Regions from separate parts of the Stenotrophomonas sp. LM091 genome, predicted to be linked through region 1. Evidence: predicted binding sites of a transcription regulator. Region 1 holds the regulator's gene; each other region holds the start of a gene.
What was found. The regulator FliA, encoded in region 1, starts transcription of late flagellar genes. The targets are predictions, from matches to a motif close to TAAAGTTTNNCNNNCNNNGGCCGATAA.

Region 1 (6,485 bases):
GCCCCACCGCCGGTGCCGCGCCCGCGCAGCGCCGCCGATGCCGTGATCGCCGCCGTGACCCGCCGCAGGGCCCCGGTCGCCGCGCCCGAGCCGGTGGCCGCGACCACCTCGGCCGTCGCCGCGCTGGCCCGCGCCGCCGTCGGCGCCACCGGTCGCACCCTGGATACCGCCAACGAGATCGTGCCGCCGCCGGGCAGCAGTGGCTTCGCCGCCACCCTGGCCCGTGCCAGCGTCGGCCCGGCCGTCAACGAACCGTCGCTGCCGGAGCAGATCTTCGCGCCGTTCAATGTCGAGCAGGCCGCGGCCGCGTCGCCAGCGCTGCTGCAGCCTGAGCCGCTTGTCGCCGAGCCCACCGTGGCGGCCGTGAACCCGCCGATCAACCGCGCGCGCTTCGTCATCGACCCGCCGATGGACGACGAACCGCACTTCCAGATGCACGTGCCGGCCGCCGCCGTGGCGATGCCGCCGCTGCCGGTCAGCGTCACCGTGCCGCCGGCCCTGCCTGCTGCCGAGAGCGTCGTGGCAGCGCCGGACACGGTCGCCCAGGCGCGTGCCGAAAACCCGGCGCCCGCCGTTGTCGCCGAACCGGCGCAGGCCCAGCCGCAGCCGGCCGCCGAACTGGTGGTGGTGCAGCGTGATGACGAAGAGATCCGCCAGCTGCGTCACGAAGTGGCCGGCATGCGCCAGGTCATCGAGCGCGAGATGAACCGCTTCACCGACGAGCGCCTGCGCGGCTCGCCGGTCCGCGCCGCCGCGCTGGACCTGATGGACGAGTACGGCTTCGATGCCGGCATCAGCCGCGACGTGGCCATGCAGATTCCGCTGGACACCGAAGCCCACCGCGGCCGCGGGCTGATGCTCGGCCTGCTCTCCAAAAAGCTGCCGATCGCCCCGGTCGACCCGCTCGACGCCGGCGGCGTGATCGCCCTGGTCGGCCCCACCGGCGCCGGCAAGACCACCACCATCGCCAAGCTGGCCTCGCGCTTCGCCGAGGCGCATGCGGCCCGCGATGTCGCCCTGGTCACCACCGATACCGGCCGCATCGGCGCCCGCGAGCAGCTGTACGGCTTCGGCCGGCAGCTTGGCATCGCGGTCCATGAGGCCAGCAGCGGCAGCGATCTGAACCAACTGCTGGAGCGCCTGAAGGACTACAAGCTGGTCCTGATCGACACCGCGGGCCTGGGCCCGCGTGACCGCGCCCTGGCCGCCCAGCTGCAGTGGCTGCGCGCGGCCCAGCAGATCCGCACCCTGCTGGTGCTGCCGGCCAACACCAGCTTCGGCGACATGGACGAGGTGGTCCGCCGCTTCAGCGCCGCCAACCCGCAGGGCGTGGTGCTGAGCAAGCTGGACGAGACCGGCCGCTTCGGCAGCGCCCTGTCGGTGGCCGTGGACCACCGCCTGCCGATCACCTGGGTCACCGATGGCCAGGACGTTCCTGAAGACCTGCACCGTGCCAGTGCGGCCAATCTTGTACTTCGCCTTGAAGATTTGCGCCGCGCGGCCGATATGCCCTGCAACCCGGAGTTGAACCATGCCGTCGCGTGAGTACGCCAAGCTGACCAAGACCTTCCCGTTGTCGGCTACCCGAAGCCAGCCGCTGGGCCCGGTCCGCACCATCGCCGTCACCGGCGGCAAGGGCGGCGTGGGCAAAACGAACGTTTCGGCCAATCTGGCCGTGGCGCTGGCAGACATGGGCAAACGCACGCTGCTGCTGGACGCCGACCTCGGCCTGGCCAACATCGACGTGATCCTGGGCCTGCAGCCGAAGGTGACCCTGGCCGACCTGGTCGCCGGGCGCTGCACGCTGGAAGAAGTGATCATGGAAGGCCCCGGTGGCGTGCTGGTGGTCCCGGCTGCCTCCGGCCGCCGCCACATGGCCGAACTGCAGCCGGCCGAACACGTCGGCCTGGTCAATGTGTTCTCCGAGCTCGAGCGCGAGCTGGACATCATGATCGTGGACACCGCCGCCGGCATCACCGATGGCGTGCTCACCTTCTGCCAGGCCGCGCAGGACACCGTGGTGGTGGTCTGCGACGAGCCGGCCTCGATCACCGATGCCTACGCCCTGATCAAGGTGCTCTCGCGCGAGCGCGGCGTGGACCGGATCCAGGTGGTGGCCAACATGGTCCGCGACCCGAACGAAGGCCGCGTGCTGTACGAGAAGCTATCCCGCGTGTGCGAGAAGTTCCTCGCCGATGTCTCGCTGAACTACCTGGGCTGCGTGCCGCAGGATGACTGGCTGCGCCTGTCGGTGCAGCGCCAGCAGCCGGTGGTGAAGGCCTACCCGTCGAGCCCGGCCGCCCTGGCGCTGACCGAGATCGCGCGCCGCACCGCCCGCTGGCAGGCCCCGACCGAGCCGCGTGGCGGGGTCGAGTTCTTCCTGGAACGCATCCTCAAGCAACGCGGGGTGACGGTATGAAGGGCGCAGCACAATACAAAGAGGTCCAGCGGACCGCGGCCAACGAGTGCATTGCCCAGCACTCGGACCTCGTCCGGCGGATCGCCCACCATCTTGCCGCGCGCCTGCCGGCGAGCGTGGAAGTGGACGACCTGATCCAGGCCGGCATGATGGGCCTGATCGAGGCCTCGCGCAGCTACGACGCCGACCAGGGCGCCTCGTTCGAGACCTACGCCTCGATCCGTATCCGCGGCTCGATGATCGACGAGATCCGCCGGGGCGACTGGGTGCCGCGCTCGGTCCACCGCCGTGCCCGGGATGCCGCCGCCACCATCCGTCGCCTCGAGCAGAGCACCGGCCGCGCCGCCAGCGCCACCGAAGTGGCGGCCGCGATGGACATGCCGCTGCCGGATTACCTGCGGCTGATGGAAGACGCCTCGCGCGGCCAGGTGCTGAGCCTGGAATCGCGGATCGAAGACCAGGGCGAGCTGGACACCGTCGCCCAGGGCGGCCCGACCCCGCAGCAGGTGCTGGAACGCGGCGAGTTCGGGCGCGAGCTGGGCAACGCGATCGGCCTGCTGCCCGAGCGCGAACAGCTGGTCCTGTCGCTGTACTACGAGCAGGAACTGAACCTGAAAGAGATCGGCGCCGTACTGGGTGTGAGCGAATCGCGCGTGTGCCAGATCCATGGCCAGGCCGTGCTGCGCCTGCGGGGCCGGCTGAAGATCTTCGAGGCGGCAGACGCCGGCCTCGAGAACCATTGAAATCGAGGAAAGTGCTTTGAACAAGAACATGCGTATCCTGATCGTCGACGACTTCTCGACCATGCGTCGTATCGTCAAGAACCTGCTGGGCGATCTGGGCTTCACCAATACGGCCGAAGCCGAGGACGGGCATGCCGCGCTGGCGATGTTGCAGAGCCAGCCGTTCGATTTCGTGGTCACCGACTGGAACATGCCGGTGATGACCGGCATCGACCTGCTCAAGGCCGTGCGTGCCGATGCCAAGCTCAAGACCCTGCCGGTGCTGATGGTGACCGCCGAAGCCAAGCGCGAGCAGATCATCGAAGCGGCCCAGGCCGGCGTGAACGGCTACATCATCAAGCCCTTCACCGCACAGACCCTGGAAGAGAAGCTCGGCAAGATCTTCGAACGCCTGGCGGCGAGCGCCTGATGGAGACCCTGAGCGACAAATCCGCGCTGGTGCAGCGCCTGCAGGATGCCCTGGCCGCCCTGGAAAGTGGCGACGAAGCCGGCTGGCGCCGGGAAATCGACGCCCTCGCCGCGCTGCGCACGCAGCCGATGATGGCCGGCCTGAACCGCCTGGCCCGCGAACTCGGCCAGGCCCTGGGCGAGCTGCCCAGCCTGCCCAGCGAAGCCGGCGAACTGGATGACGCCTGCGCGCGCCTGGACCACGTGGTGGCGATGACCGAACAGGCCACCCACCGCACGCTGGACCTGGCCGAGGAATGTCGCTCGCTCACCGAACAGCTGCGCGCCAACGGGTTGACGCCCGACCAGGGCCAACAGCTCGACCGCATCCGTCACAATCTCACCGAAATCGCGCTGACGCAGAGCTACCAGGACCTCACCGGCCAGATCATCCGCCGCGTGGTGGGGATCGTGCGCCGCGTGCATGAAGGTTTCGGTGCGCTCGGCCTGCCGCCGCAGGAAGACGAGAAGAAGCGCGACAACAACGGCCTGGCCGGTCCGGCCGTGAACGGCCTGGATCGCCATGCGGTGTCACAGAACGACGCCGACGACCTGCTCTCGGACCTGGGACTGTAACGACCATGAGTGCTGTTCCAGACGATATCGCTGCCGACTTCATCCTCGAGGCCCAGGAAATCCTGGACCGCCTCGGCGAACAGCTGGTGTCGCTGGAGCAGGCGCCCCAGGACGCCGACCAGCTCAATGCCGTGTTCCGCGGCTTCCACACGCTCAAGGGCGGTGCCGGCTTCCTCGGCATCCAGGCGATGGTCGAGCTGTGCCACGCGGCCGAGGAAACCCTCGGCATGGCGCGTTCGGGCCAGGCCACGCTGCAGGCGCACCACTTCGATGCGGCCCAGCAGTCGCTGGACTACCTGCAGTCGATGCTGGATTCGGTCTCGGCCGGAACCGAGCCGGGCTATGCCCCGCCGGAACTGATCGCCCAGTTCGACGTCAACGGTCCGGCCACCCCGACGCCCGCGGCTGCCGCCAGCGCCGCCAGCGCCGGCAGCGGCGGTGGCGAGCTGATCACCGATGATGAGTTCGAAGCACTGCTCGACCAGCTGCATGGCGGCGCCGCGCCGACCGCCGTGGCCGTGTCGAAGAAGGACGACGGCCTGATTGGCGAGGACGAGTTCGAAGCCCTGCTTGACCAGCTGCATGGCGGCGCCGTTCCCGGTGCCAAGGCCATTGGCGCTGCGCCCGTGCCTGCCGCGGCCCCGCGCGCCGTGGCCGCCCCGGCGGCGCCGAACGCCAAGCCGGCCCCGGCCAAACCGGTCGCCGAAGCCGAACACACCGTGCGCGTGGATACCAAGCGCCTGGATGCGATCGTCAACCTGATCGGCGAGCTGGTGCTCTCGCGCAACCGCCTCAAGACCCTGCGTGCGCGCCTGCACGATGAAGAACTGGACCGCGCGGTGTCCACGCTGGACATCGCCACCGCGCGCCTGCAGTCGGCGGTCATGCGTACCCGCATGCAGCCGGTCGGCAAGGTGTTCTCGCGCTTCCCCAAGGTGGCCCGCGATGTCGCACGCTCGCTGAAGAAGGAAGTCGAGCTGGAGCTGATCGGCGCCGAAACCGAGCTGGACCGCAACCTGGTCGAAGCACTGGCCGATCCGCTGGTGCATCTGGTCCGCAACGCGATCGACCACGGCGTGGAAATGCCGGAGCTGCGTGAAGCCCAGGGCAAGCCGCGCAGCGGCCATGTGCGCCTGTCGGCCCAGCAGGAAGGCGACTACGTCAGCATCGAGGTGCAGGACGATGGTGCCGGCATCGATCCCGAACGCCTGCGCCAGAAGGCGCGTGAGAAAGGCTTGATCGATCCGGAAGCGGCCGCTCGCCTGAGCAGCGAAGAATGCCTGCACCTGGTGTTCCTGCCCGGCTTTTCGACCAAACAGCAGGTCACCGACATCTCCGGCCGCGGCGTGGGCATGGACGTGGTCCAGTCGCGCATCCGCGAGCTGAGCGGCCAGATCCAGATCCAGTCCGAGCTGGGCCGTGGCAGCCGCTTCATGATCCGCGTGCCGCTCACCCTGGCGATCCTGCCGACCCTGCTGGTGCAGGCCGGCGAAGACGTCTACGCCCTGCCCCTGGCCCGCGTGATGGAGGTGCTGCATGCGCCCAACAGCTCGCTGGGCTGGTTCGATGGTCGCGCCGTGCTGGACCGCAAGTCGCACACGCTGGCCCTGGTCGATCTGCGCCACTGGCTGGATGTGGAGCCGATGCCCTCCTCGCTGCTGACCATCGTGGTGCTGCAGGCCGGCGAAGCCCGCTTCGGCCTGGTGGTCGACCAGGTGCGGGGCCGCGAGGAAGTGGTGATCAAACCCCTGCCCAAGGCGCTGCGTGGCCTGCGCGGCTATGCCGGTGCCACCCTGATCGGCGATGGCCGGATGGCGCTGATCCTGGACGTGGATGGACTGCGCACCCACCACGATTGACCGCGTGAAAGTGTGACCGCCGCATCACTGGATTCCTTCGGCGTCTCAAGTCCCATTCATACAAGCCGATAACGGACCCATGGACAGACTCAGCCTCATTGGACTATTCCTCGCGTTGGCCTCGCTGGTCGGCGGCAGCATCCTCAAGGGAGCCGGTCTGGCGTCGCTGTGGTCGCCGGCCGCCTTCGTGATCGTCATCGTCGGCACGATCGCCGCGATCCTGCTGCACACCTCGCCGGCAGTCTTCAAGCATGCGTTCAAGATCGTGCGCTGGGTGATCCGGCCGCCGAGCAGTGACCGTCGCCAGTTGATCCAGCAGATCGTGGAATGGAGCAACATCGCCCGCCGCCAGGGCCTGCTCGGCCTGGAAGCGCAGGTGGATGCGCAGGACGATCCGTTCCTGCGCAAAGGCCTGCAACTGCTGGTGGACGGCGTGGAGCC
Region 2 (6,485 bases), 2.1 Mb from region 1:
CCGCCGCTGTCGGCGTCGGCCTGCTGGGCTACGCGCTGTACCGCAAGCAGCAGAAGAAGAAGCTCGCCAACGGCGGCGTGGTGAACGGCCAGGCGCAGCGCATCAGCGCCCGCAACCGCCGCAACGACACCGTGGTGGATGAAACCAGCGATATCGGCAGCGACGCCTGATCGGCTGACGCTTCACCGAATCCGCATGGAAACCGCCGGCCTCAGCCGGCGGTTTTTTATTGTCCGATCTCCCGCCATTGCCCAGGTTGCAGATCGCCGATCGCATGCGCGCCCATGGAAACCCGGACCAGGCGCAGCGTCGGCAGGCCGACCGCTGCGGTCATCCGCCGCACCTGCCGGTTACGGCCCTCGCGCAGCGTGATGGCCAGCCACGCATCGGGCACCGTCTTGCGGAAGCGGACCGGCGGCGTGCGTGGCCACAATTCGGGTGCGGGCTCCAAGCGCTCGACACCGGCCGGCAATGTGGGGCCATCGTTGAGCAGCACGCCTCGGCGCAACGCCTGGACCTGCTCATCGGTCACCGTACCTTCCACCTGCACCCAGTAGGTCTTGTCGGCCTTGTGCCGCGGATCGGTCAACTGGTGGGCCAGGCCGCCATCGTCGGTGAGCAGCAGCAGGCCTTCGCTGTCGTAATCCAACCGCCCGGCGGCATACACCGCCGGTGGCAGACCGAAGCCGGCCAGCGTCGCGCGCGGCGGCTGGCTGCGGTCGGTGAACTGGCACAGCACATTGAACGGTTTGTTGAAGGCGATCAGCATCGGGGCGACAGCGGCGGTGGGGTGGTCCATTGTCCCATCCCCACGCCGACGCCGCGATCCGCGGCGAACGTTATCCGATGATCTTCATTTTGAGCAGAAGCTGGAACGCGCGGGCGATAGCCCGCGCGCGGTGTGTTACTTGCCCGGCTTCACGAAGCGCAGCGTCATGCGGTCGCTTTCGCCGATCGCCTGGTACTTGGCTTCATCTGCCGCGTCATGCTGGTTGGTCGGCGGCAGCGTCCACACGCCATTCGGATAATCCTTGGTGTCGCGCGGGTTGGTGTTGATCTCGCTGCTGCCGGCCAGTTCGAAACCGGCGGCCTTGGCCATCGCGATCACCTGCTGCTGGCCGACATAACCGGTCTTGTCGTCGGCCGGCACATCGGCCTTGGCGCGGTGCTCCACCACGCCGAGCACGCCGCCCGGCTTGAGCACCGAGAAGAAGCCCTTGAACATGCCTTCAGCCTGGCCGCTGCTGCGCCAGTTGTGCACGTTGCGGAAGGTGAGCACGACATCGGCCGAGTTGGCTGGACCGAACACCGGGGCCTTCGGGTCATAAGCCACCACACGGCTCTTGCCGAACACGCTGGCGTCAGCGGCAAACTTCTTTTCCAGGCCCTCGCGGCTGCGCTGCTGGTAATCACGGCCACGCCCCTCCGGCACGGCCGCCGGGTCGACCACGGCGGCTACGTACTGGCCCTTGTCGTGCAGCAGCGGCGCGAGGATTTCCGAATACCATCCGTTGCCCGGGGTGATCTCGATGACGGTCTGGCCCGGCGCGACACCGAAGAACGACAGGGTCTGCGCTGGATGGCGGTAGGCATCGCGCTTGACGTTGGCCGGATCGCGGCGGCTGTCCTGCACGGCCTTCTGCACGGCCGGGGTGATCGCGACCTGCGCGTTCTGGCCGGCGGGCTTGATGGCCATCGCGGGCGCGGCAAGCATCAGGGTGGAGACAGTGAACAGGCAGGCACAGGTCAACGAACGGGCTTTCATCGGCGGGGCTTCCGGTAACGGGATGCGGCGAGACTAGCAGCCAAGCGTGCACAGGTGTTCACAAAGCGTTAGTGCGACGCAGCAATCCAGAACACTGTTTTGTGCCTGCTGCCGCAACGCTGTCACCCCCCCGGCCGTATCCTGTGGAAACGATTCCCAGGGAGAACATCACCCATGACTGCTACGCGCGAACTCGGTCGTTCCGGCCTCCATGTCGCTCCCATCGCCTTCGGTGGCAATGTCTTCGGCTGGAGTGCGGACGAGAAGACCTCCTTCGCCCTGCTCGATGCCTTCGTCGAGGCCGGCTTCAACCTGGTCGATACCGCCGATGTCTATTCGGCGTGGGTGCCCGGTAACCAGGGCGGCGAGTCGGAAACCATCCTGGGCCGCTGGTTCAAGCACAGCGGCAAGCGCGACAAGGTGGTGCTGGCGACCAAGGTGGCCAAGTGGTCCGAACACCCGGGCCTGTCGGCCGACAACATCACCGCCGCCGTGGAGGATTCGCTGCGCCGCCTGCAGACCGACGTGATCGATCTGTACCAGGCCCACGAAGATGATGAATCCACCCCGCTCGAATCCACGCTGGCTGCTTTCGGTCGCCTGATCGAACAGGGCAAGGTGCGCGCGATCGGTGCGTCCAACTACAGCGCCGAGCGCTTGCGAGATGCCTTGAAGGTCTCGGCCGATTACAAGCTGCCCCGCTACGAGACGCTGCAGCCGGAGTACAACCTGTACGACCGCGCCGGTTATGAAGCCGGGCTGGAAGCGGTCGTGCGCGACGCGCAGCTCGGCGTGATCAGCTACTACTCACTGGCCAGCGGCTTCCTCAGCGGCAAGTACCGCAGTGCCGCCGATGCGGGCAAGAGCAGCGCGCGCGGCCAGAGCGTGGTGGACAAGTACGTCAATCCGCGTGGCCTGCGCATCCTCGGCGCACTGGACGACGTCGCCAGCACGCATGGCGTGAGCCCGTCGCAGATCGCGATCGCCTGGTTGATCGCCCGCCCGGGCATCACCGCGCCGATCGTCAGCGCCACCAGTGTCGAGCAGTTGAACGATGTGCTGGCCGCCGCGAAGGTCGCGCTGTCGGCGCAGGAAGTGCAGCAGCTGGATGCGGCGAGCGCCGAACAGGCCTGAGCCCACCGCCATGGATGACGGACAGCCGCCCCGGGGCGGCTGTTTCCGTATGGGGCGGCGCTCGGTTTCCGGCCCGGCCGAGCGCCCTCGCCTTATCGGCTGGCCCGGCTGTCCTCGGCGACCAGCGCGTGGTGCAGGCTGACGCCGGCGCGCACGCCTTCGGCACTGGCCAGGCTGATGTTGCCGACCAGCGTTGCATCGCCCGCGGCATAGATGCCCGGCACGCTGGTCTGCTTGCCCGGGTCGACCTGGACCAGCACACCGACCGGGCTGTCCTCCAGCACGCAGCCCAGCTGTTCCACCAGGGGGGTCGCCATATGCTGGCGCGCGGTGACGAACAGCGCGCGCAGTTCGACCCGGCGGCCATCGGCGAGCACGGCAGCGCTCAGCGCCGGAGCCTCGCCTTCGAGACCGATCACCGCCTCGTGCTCGATGCCGACCCCGCGGTGCTGCAGGGCGGCGAGTTCCTCCGGTGCCAGTGTCATGCCGTGCGCGAACAGGGTGACGTTGCCCCAGTCCGCGAGCAACGCGGCCATCGTGGCGGATTTCGCATGCCCGCCCAGCAGGCCGATCGCGCCGCCGCCGATTTCGTAGCCATGGCAGTACGGGCAGTGCACCACGCTGTGGCCCCAGCGCTCGGCCAGGCCGGGCAGTTCGGGCAGTTCATCGGCGATGCCGGTGGCCAGCAGCAGCTTGCGCGTGGCCCAGGTGTCACCGTTGGCGGTGCCGACCACGAAGCCATCCACGGTCGGCTGGGCCGTGCTGACCCTATCGTTGACCCAGCGCACCGTCGGGTAGTCCAACAGCTGCGCCTTGGCGTTGCGCAGCAGCTCGGCGCCGGCGATGCCATCCTGGCCCAGAACGCCCTGGGAATGGGCGGCGAAGCGGTTGCGCGGCAGGCCGCTGTCGATCACCAGGATCTCGCGGCGCGCACGCGCCAGGATCAGGGCCGCGGACAGGCCGGCGAAACTGCCGCCGACGACAATCGCATCAAACGTCATGGGGAACTCCTGCAGCGTGGTGGGCCAGGTGGCGGGCGAATTCTTCGCCCAGCGTGGCCAGGGTGGTGTCACGCAGGCGGGCCTCGAGCAGCGCCTGGGCCTGGCGGTAACTGGCGTCCAGCGCCTCGTTGACCACGCGCTGCACCGGGCAGCCGCGCCCGGTCTCGCGCGCGCCGGTGTGCAGCAGGGGCGGCGCACCGATGGCGACATACACGTCGTGCAGGGTGATCTGCGCCGGTGCCCGCGCCAGTTGGCTGCCGCCGCCGTGGCCCCGCACCGTGGTCACCAGACCGCCCTTGTGCAGGGCGGACAGCAGGCGACGGATGACCACGGGGTGGGTGGGCAGGCAGGTCGCGAGCTGCTCGGAGGTGCGTGGGCCTTCCTGGCCGACCAGATGGGCCATCACATGCAGCGCGTCGGAAAACTGGTTACTGGATTTCATGTAACAACAATAGTTACATATAGCCAGCGTGTCCAGTCCTGCTTTGTTCCATATGTGAGCAAATTTCATCTACACGCCATCGTCACAACGTTTAATGGAACGGTAACCGTGATTGGCGTCGCACTTCAGGTCTTCTCCGGCAGACCGATACCGCATCGCCCTTCCTTACTTTTGATCTCTCATGACGTCCTCCGCACCGGCGCGTCCACGCGCCCTGAGTCTTCAATTCAAACTGCTGGGCGCGCTGTCGCTCGGCCTGGTCATCATCGTGCTGGCGGCCCTGGCCGGGCTGGGGTCGGCCTGGCGGAACCTGTCGGCCGAGGTGCCGGTCGAGGTCGCCCGCAAAGCGCAGGCCGAGCTGCTGCAGCGCGAGTTCCGGCTGCAGGTGCAGGAGTGGAAGAACGTGTTGATCCGCGGCGCCGATGAAGCGCTGCGCGAGCGCCACCTGGCGGCGTTCGATGCGGAAGGACGCCGCATTGAAGCCCTGGCCGGCACGCTGGCGACCAGCCGCGATGAACAGACACGCACGCTGGCCAACCGGTTCCTGGCCGAGCACCGCGCATTGGAGGCCCGCTACCGCGGCGCGCTGGAGGCGTTCGCGGCCAGTGGCTATGACACCCAGGCCGGCGACGCGCTGGTGCGCGGCGCCGACCGCGCCGTGGGCGCCACGCTGGATGCCCTGGCGGCGCGCGCCAGCGAACGGGCCGAGTACGAGACCAGTGCAACCTCCGAGCGCGCACGCGCCGCGCTGGTCGCCTCGGCCATGGTCACGGCGCTGGCGGCGCTGGTGCTGCTGGCCGTGCTCACCCTGTGGCTGCGGCGCGCGGTGATCGCCCCGGTGGTCGCGGTCGAAGCCGCGGCCCGCGCGGTGGCGCGCGGCGACCTGGAGCATGTGGTGGTGGTGCGCAGCGGCGATGAGATCGGTCGCCTTGGCACCGCGATGCGCGAGGTTACCCAGACCCTGAAGGGCGTGCTGGCCGCGCAGGCGACGATGGCCCAGCGCCACGACGCCGGTGAGATCAGCTACCGCATGGACGCCACGGCATTCCCGGGCGGCTATGGGCAGATGGTCCGCGACACCAACACCCTGGTCGCCAACCACATCCAGGTGAAGCTGCGGGCGATCGAGATCATGGGCCACTATGCCGTCGGCGATCTGTCGATGGACATGGAACGCCTGCCCGGCGAGAAGGCGGTGATCACCCAGGCGCTGGATACCGCCAAGGCCAACCTCGGTGCGATCAATGCCGAGATCAAACGATTGGCGGCGGCAGCGGCCGTGGGCGATTTCAGCCAGCGCGGCGATGAGGCACGCTACCAGCACGACTTCGGCGAGATGGTCGGCGGCCTCAACCGCCTGATGCAGACCACCGAGCAGGATCTGGGCGAAGTGTCGCGCGTGCTGCAGGCGATCGCCGGAGGTGATCTGAGCGCGCGCATGCGCGGCGACTTCCACGGCGTGTTCGCGCGCATGCGCGATGACATGGCGCGTACCACCGGTCAGCTGACCACCATCGTTGGCGACATCAAGCACGCCGCGCAGTCGATCCAGACCGCCGCCGGCGAGATCGCCGCGGGCAACAGCGACCTGTCGCGCCGCACCGAACAGCAGGCCGCCAACCTGGAAGAAACCGCCGCCTCGATGGAGGAACTCACCTCCACCGTGCGCCAGAACGCCGAGCATGCGCGCCAGGCCAACCAGCTCTCGATCAACGCCGCCTCGGTCGCTTCGCAAGGCGGCGAGGTGGTCGGCCAGGTGGTCACCACGATGGGGGCGATCCAGGCCTCGTCGCGGCAGATCGCCGAGATCATCAGCGTCATCGACGGCATCGCGTTCCAGACGAACATCCTTGCGCTCAACGCTGCGGTGGAAGCGGCGCGCGCCGGCGAGCAGGGCCGCGGCTTTGCGGTGGTCGCCAGCGAAGTGCGCACGCTGGCGCAGCGCTCGGCCAGCGCGGCCAAGGAGATCAAGGGGCTGATCGATCAATCCGTCACCGATGTCGACAGCGGCGCCGCGCTGGTGCAGCAGGCCGGACAGACCATGGGCGAGATCGTCGGCAGTGTGCAGCGCGTCACCGACATCATGGCCGACATCGCAGCCGCCTCGCAGGAGCAGTCCGCCGGGATCGAGCAGGTCAACCAG
Region 3 (6,485 bases), 1.9 Mb from region 1:
GACGCGTTGCAGCCGCGCGCGACCTCACGTCGGCGCTGAGCAGGGCAGGCCAGCCGGATCGGGCAGAGTACGGCTCCCCTCCAGCGGATCGGTCACCAGGACCACGCCGCCCGGCTGCTGGTCCTTGAAGAAGGCGTCAGCTTCGCGGGCCAGCGCCTCGGTTCGGGCCGGGGCAGCGTTCGTTGCCGCAGCGGAGCCGGTCATCACCAGTGCCGATGCCATCAGCACAACACCCAGAATCTTCATGCGTCCTCTCCTTCAGTAGATGGGAGAAGCGTAGGGGTGGCCCTGCGATCACATGGAGCGATATATGACCTGCGGTCAGGGACGGGATCCAATGGCGGCCTGACCGGATGAGCGGTCAGTGCTGCGGGGTGACCCGCAGCCCACGCAGCAGCAGGTCGAGCGCCGCCACGCTCTGTGCCAGCCGCGCATCGCCATCATCGCCATCGGCGATCCAGAACGCGGCCTCGGCCAGGCTGCCGTACACCAGCGAGGCGAGGGCCTGCGGGTTGGCCTCGGCGACCATGCCCTGATCGATCAGGGCGGCGAGCAGGCGCTGCATGGAATCGATGCAGTGGCGTTGCGATTCCGGCGAGGCACCGCCGAGTACCGCGCGGGCATCGCGCAGGACGACGCGTTGGATGGTCGGCTCCAGCGCCATCTCCAGATACCCGGTGCAGCGCAGGCGAAACCCCTCCCAGGGATCGGCTGCAGCATCGGAGATCGCGTTCAGACGCTCGTCCATCTCGGCGTCGATCTGCTCCACCACCGCCGCGAGCAGGCCCTGCTTGTCGCCGAAATGGTGATACAGCGCGCCACGGGTCAAGCCGGCCTGCGCGGTGAGGTCATCCATGGAGGTGTCGGCGTAGCCGCGCGCGCTGAAGAACGCGCGGGCGGTGGCCAGCAGCGTGGCGCGGGTCTGCTCCATCTCGGCGCGGGTGCGGCGAACCATCGTCATCTCCTGGCATACGGGGCGGATGATTGTTTACATCCGGTGCGTATGTATATAGTATTTTAAACATACGATGTGTATGTAAATGGGTGAGCATGCCCATGGAGAAGAGGTTGAACCGCCCCTATCGCGATCTGTTCGCTGCGCCCGGCACGGCCGGCTTCACCCTGGCCGGCCTGCTGGCGCGGCTGCCCCTGCCGATGACCGGGATCGGCATCATCGCGCTGCTGTCCCAGGTGCGCGGCAGCTATGCGCTGGCCGGCGCGGTCGCGGCGACCTTCGTGCTCACCTATGCACTGGTGTCTCCGCAGGTCTCGCGCCTGGTGGACCGGCAGGGGCAGCGCCGGGTACTGCCGATGGCGACCGGCATCAGCGTGATCGGCCTTCTGCTCCTGCTCGGCGGCTCGTGGTACCACGCCCCGGTCGCGCTGCTGTTCGTCGGTGCACTGCTCGCCGGTGCCATGCCCAGCCTGTCGGCGATGGTGCGCGCGCGCTGGACGGCGCTCTACCGCGGTCAGCCGCGCCTGCAGACGGCGTACTCGCTGGAAACGGTGTTCGATGAAGTGACCTTCATTGCCGGGCCGCCGCTCTCCGTCGGTCTGGCGGTCTCGCTGTTTCCGCAGGCCGGCGTGCTTGCCGCGGCCATGCTGCTGCCGATCGGCGTCTTCGCCCTGGTCGCCCAGCGCAGGACCGAGCCGCCCATCGAGGCCGTGCCATCGACCGGCGAGCACTCAGGGTCCGTGATCGGCCTGGCAAGCGTGCGCTGGCTGGCGCTGCTGATGGTGGCGATGGGGGTGATCGTGGGCACCATCGATATCGTCAGCGTCGCCTACGCGGCGCAGTTGGGCCAGCCGGCCGCGGCGAGCCTGGTGCTCTCTGCGTATGCGGCCGGGTCCTGTCTGTCCGGGGTCCTGTTCGGCGCACTCAAACTGAAGGCGCCACTGCATCGCCTGGTGCTGCTGGGTGGAATGGCGACTGCCCTGACGACCGTGCCGCTGCTACTGGTCGGCAGCATCGGCTCACTTGTGGCGACGGTGCTCGTGGCCGGCGCCTTCTTCGCACCGACGATGATCGTGGCGATGTCGCTGATCGAGCAGCAGGTACCGGCGCGCCAGCTCACCGAGGGCATGACCTGGCTGCTGGCGGCGCTGAACGTGGGCGTGGCGCTGGGCGCGGCGATGTCAGGCTACGGAGTGGATGCGTACGGCGCGCGCGCTGGATTCCTGCTGGCGGTCACTGCCGGCGGTGCGGTGCTGCTGGCGGCCGTGGTCGCGTATCGACAGTTGCGGCCGCGCGACGACCGCGACCTGGGGGAAGGCTGATGCGCACGCACGTGGAATCGACATCGCCGCGCGCGTGGTGGGCGGTCACCGCCGCCAGTCTGGCCACCTTCTCGGTCGTCACCACGGAAATGTTGCCGGTAGGGCTGCTGACGTCGATCGCCGACGCATTGGGAACGAGCACCGGCACCGCAGGCGTGATGGTCTCGCTGCCCGCACTGCTGGCAGCGCTGTTCGCACCGCTGGTGGTGATCAGCGCCGGCAGCGTGGATCGCCGCACGCTGCTGTGCGCGCTGCTGGGGATTCTGGTCATCGCCAACCTGGTCTCCGCGCTGGCACCGACCCTGGCCTGGATGCTGGCAGCCCGCGTGCTGGTCGGGCTCTGCATGGGCGGCATCTGGGCCATTGCCGGCGGCCTGGCGGTGCGGCTGGTGGCCGCCCGATCGGTTGGCCTGGCAACATCGCTCATCTTCGGCGGCGTGGCGGCGGCGTCGGTACTGGGCGTTCCACTGGGTGCGCTGATCGGTGAACTGCTGGGATGGCGCTGGGCGTTCGGCAGCATGGCGCTGTTGGGAGGTGCCGTACTCGTCCTGCATATGGCCGTCATGCCCCGGCTGCCTTCGTCCGGTGCGACCCCCCTGCGTCAATTCGGGCACGCGCTGGGCAACCGCGGGCTGCAGCTCGGGCTGATGCTGACCTTCCTGCTGGTGGCCGGACACTTCATCGCCTTTACCTTCGTGCGGCCGCTGCTGCTGTCGGTGTCGGGCTTCGACGCGCGCTGGGTCGGGCTGTTGTTGTTCGGCTACGGCGCCGCCGGGATGGCAGGCAACTTCATCGCCGGCATCGTGGCAGCACGACGTACCCCGCTGACGGTGTCGCTGATCGCGGCGGGCCTGGTGCTGGCCCCGTTGCTGTTCCTGTCCATCGGCGATTCCCGCCTGGGCGGCGCCATGGCGCTGCTGGCGTGGGGGCTGGCCTACGGCGGGGTATCGGTGGGCCTGATGACGTGGATGATGAAGGCCGCACCAGGGGCGGTGGAGGTCGCCTCCTCGCTCTACGTCGGCGCCTTCAACATCGGTATCGCATCCGGGGCATGGATGGGGGGCCAGGCACTGGACCAGTATGGCCTGACCGCCAATCTCTGGCTCGCCGGAGGCTTCGCGGTCGCGGCGGTGGTGGTGTGCATTGCCGGCCGCCGGATGCAACCGGCGCAACGGGATACCGGCAAGCCCTCAGGCGCACTGTGACAGTGCGGACCGACCCTGCCAGGCCTCACTTTTGTCCTGTCGTCTCCAGCGCCGCCTTTTCAGCCACGGTCAACGCGCGATGGCCGTAGCTCAGCACCCGGGTCATCTGCCATTGCCCGTCCTTGTGCTGCCAGACCATCACGAACTTCGCGCTGCCTTCGCACTTGCCGGTGGCCACCTCGCAGAAGCGGTGCTCGCCTTCCTCGATCGCGCCGAAGTTCTTGATCGGGTAGACCTTGAGCGTCCCGGGAACCCGTTCGCGGCGGACCTTGTGGCAAATGTACTTGCGCGTGTTGGAGACCACCGTGTCGCGATCGAACGTGGCCCCGCCGCTGTCGTGATAGAACTCGACGGTAGGCGAAAAGTAGCGGGTAAAGGTCTCCAGGTCGCAGCGGTTGTAAGCGTCGAAGACCTGGTCATCCAATCCGGTGATGGTGCGCGTAAGGGCAGCGGCGTCTTCGGCCTCCTCGCCAGCGGATGCCGCCAGGGGCGCGAGCATGCCGGCAGCCGCGAGCACGGCGGCGACAACAGCGGGGGAGCGTTTCATCGGCAGTGCCTGCTTCGATCGGACCAGAGCGGGCGTCACTTTTCGCACGGGCCGGGACGCCCTTCAAGTGTCATTCGGACGGATGACCTCCGGCGCACGGAATCACGGGCGAGGGCAGTGGCCCCCTACAGCGTGCTGGAGTCCACCCGCTGGCGACCGGCCTGGGTGAGGTCGATGTCACCGTCTTCGGCCTGCGCGGCGTAGCCGGCCTTGACGGCCCAGTTGGCCGCCTCATCGCTGACCGGACGCGTAGCGTTGATGTCGCGAAGGATCTGCCGCTGTTCTTCAGTCAGGGGCGCCCGGGTGCTTTCGCTTCCGCTCATGGCGCGCGGACCTCGACGCTGATCGCGCCCTGGGCCAGCCGTGCGCGCTTGGCCCGCCGATGGTTTACCCACCACACCAGCCCCGGCAGGCCGTACAGCAGTGCACCGGCGAGCAGAAAGATCTTGAAGGCGGCATTCATGGCGGTCTCTCTCCGTGCGGTATGGCGTTGATGCGTCGTGATCGGCCCAAGGCGCGGTGGCGCGCACCGGCGCCTGCAGCGGCCCCGGCCGCGACCCCAGCGCTAGTTCAGCGCAATCGCCGTGAAGGCGCTGTCCCTGCGAGGGATACCCCGAGCCGCAGGGCGCTCGTCGCCGGACCGTCATCACTTCGTCGTCTGGCTCGCTTACAACGGGAGCCGCTGGCGACGCCACGGCCGCTGGTTGAGATGGGCCCTAAAGTTCATCCAAAACCCGCCGATATCGATGCGTCCTTCCGCCTGGAGTACGTGATGTCGGCTGTCCCCCGCCGCCTGTCGTTGTTCGTCGCCCGCCTGGGCGACCGGTTCCGCTTCCGTCTGGCCCCGCCGTCCCGGTTGGCCGGGCTCGGTCGTCTCAGCGTGGCACAGAAACTCAGGGCCAGCCTGCTGATCTGCGGCCTGGGCCTGTTCGCGGTGGCCGTGGTGTACGGCTGGACGCGGCATGATACCGAGCGGGCGGCCGAGACCTTCGCCGCCCACCAGCAGGAGGCCGCGCTGGCGGCCACGCTGGCAACCGAAGTCGCCGAGGCGAGACGCCTGCAGACACGGTATGCCAGCACCTTCGATGATGTCGATCGCGACGCCCTGCAGGCGGCGCACCAGCGCTTGCAGGCCACGCTGGCCCGGCTGCAGCGCGATCCGCACGATGCCGGCAGTGCCGGTGCGCTGCGTGAGTTGGCGACGCGGGCAGCCGACTTTGCCGAGGGCATCACCGCGTTGAACGCCCGCGTGGACGAGATGGGACGCGGCGATGCCGGCCTGCGTGCACAGCTGGAAGCAGCGGCTGCCACGCTGGAGGCCAGCGTCGAGGCCAGCGCGCGCCCGGCGCTGATGGCCCAGCTGCAGAAGATGCGCCGCGAGGAGAGCCTGCTGCTGCTCACCGGCGATTCGGCGCACACCGATCGCGCCAGCGAACAGAAGCTGCCCTTCGATCTCGCACTGGGCCAGGCGCGCCTGGGGCCGGAGATACAGGAGGCACTGCGGACGCAGATGGACGACTACCAGGGCGCGCTGTTGGCCTACACCGCTGCCCGCATCGGGCTGGACGTGGAAGCGCAGTCACTGGCCGAGACCGCGGCCCAGATCGGCCCCGGGCTGCAGGCGCTGCAACAGGCGCAGACGCTGGCCTTGGCGGCGGCACGCGAGCGACAGGCCGCGCGGGCCAGCACCATGGGGATCGTATTCGCGCTCACGCTGCTGCTGGTCGCGGTGGTGCTGATCGCCACGCTGCTGCTGGTGCTGCGCGCGGTGCGCCACCCGATCACCGATACGTTGCGCTTTGCCGAGGACATCGCCGAGGATCGACTCGACACCGTCCTGCCCCTGCATAATCCGCACGATGAAATCGGCCAGCTGGCCGCGCGCCTGCGCCACATGCAGCACCGCCTGCGTGAGCGGATCGACGCCGAGCGCGCGGCCGCGCGCGACAACACCCGTGCCCGCCAGGCGCTGGACTGCGCACAGACCGGGGTGATGGTGCTCGACGGTGAGGGGCAGATCGGTTTCCTCAACCAGGCGCTGCTGGCCGAACTGCAGCTCACGCACGCGGACTGGAGCGGCCAACCGGCTGCCGCCCTGCATCCGGCCTTCGCCACCCTGGTGCCGACGCTGCAGGCCGGCCAGCGCGCCAGCCGCGAGATCGAGCACGCGGGCATCCGCTACCAGCTGGTGATCACCCCGATCGTGGACCACGGCCAGCTGCTGGGCGCAGCGGTGGAGTGGCGCAGCCGCGCGCTGGAAACCACGGTGGAAAACGAAGTCGCCGCACTGGTGGACGCCGCCGCACGGGGGGAACTGCACGAGCGCATCACGGTGGACGACAAGCAGGGCTTCGTCAAAACCCTGGCCCTGAGCATCAACCACCTGCTCGATACGTTCCAGAGCAATCTGTCCGGGCTGCAGGGGCTCCTCTCGGCCCTATCGCAGGGCGATCTGC

Region 2: the regulator FliA is predicted to act here: its motif matches at 4,467-4,493, upstream of BIZ42_RS08725 (methyl-accepting chemotaxis protein).
Region 3: the regulator FliA is predicted to act here: its motif matches at 4,747-4,773, upstream of BIZ42_RS07690 (methyl-accepting chemotaxis protein).

What each region holds. Positions count from the first base shown of each region.
Region 1 is NZ_CP017483.1:4,167,732-4,174,216, reverse strand. It holds gene flhF (flagellar biosynthesis protein FlhF) at 1-1,545, shown strand, start outside; gene BIZ42_RS18555 (MinD/ParA family protein) at 1,532-2,419, shown strand; gene BIZ42_RS18550 (RNA polymerase sigma factor FliA) at 2,416-3,162, shown strand; gene cheY (chemotaxis response regulator CheY) at 3,179-3,571, shown strand; gene BIZ42_RS18540 (protein phosphatase CheZ) at 3,571-4,185, shown strand; gene BIZ42_RS18535 (chemotaxis protein CheA) at 4,191-6,044, shown strand; gene BIZ42_RS18530 (flagellar motor protein) at 6,124-6,485, shown strand, end outside.
Region 2 is NZ_CP017483.1:1,992,481-1,998,965, forward strand. It holds gene BIZ42_RS08695 (hypothetical protein) at 1-170, shown strand, start outside; gene BIZ42_RS08700 (pseudouridine synthase) at 227-769, opposite strand; gene BIZ42_RS08705 (methyltransferase) at 905-1,714, opposite strand; gene BIZ42_RS08710 (aldo/keto reductase) at 1,940-2,899, shown strand; gene BIZ42_RS08715 (NAD(P)/FAD-dependent oxidoreductase) at 2,992-3,900, opposite strand; gene BIZ42_RS08720 (Rrf2 family transcriptional regulator) at 3,890-4,342, opposite strand; gene BIZ42_RS08725 (methyl-accepting chemotaxis protein) at 4,524-6,485, shown strand, end outside.
Region 3 is NZ_CP017483.1:1,754,207-1,760,691, reverse strand. It holds gene BIZ42_RS07725 (helix-turn-helix domain-containing protein) at 1-39, shown strand, start outside; gene BIZ42_RS07720 (hypothetical protein) at 25-246, opposite strand; gene BIZ42_RS07715 (TetR/AcrR family transcriptional regulator) at 362-955, opposite strand; gene BIZ42_RS07710 (MFS transporter) at 1,069-2,277, shown strand; gene BIZ42_RS07705 (MFS transporter) at 2,277-3,482, shown strand; gene BIZ42_RS07700 (nuclear transport factor 2 family protein) at 3,508-4,029, opposite strand; gene BIZ42_RS07695 (hypothetical protein) at 4,155-4,352, opposite strand; gene BIZ42_RS19520 (hypothetical protein) at 4,349-4,492, opposite strand; gene BIZ42_RS07690 (methyl-accepting chemotaxis protein) at 4,802-6,485, shown strand, end outside.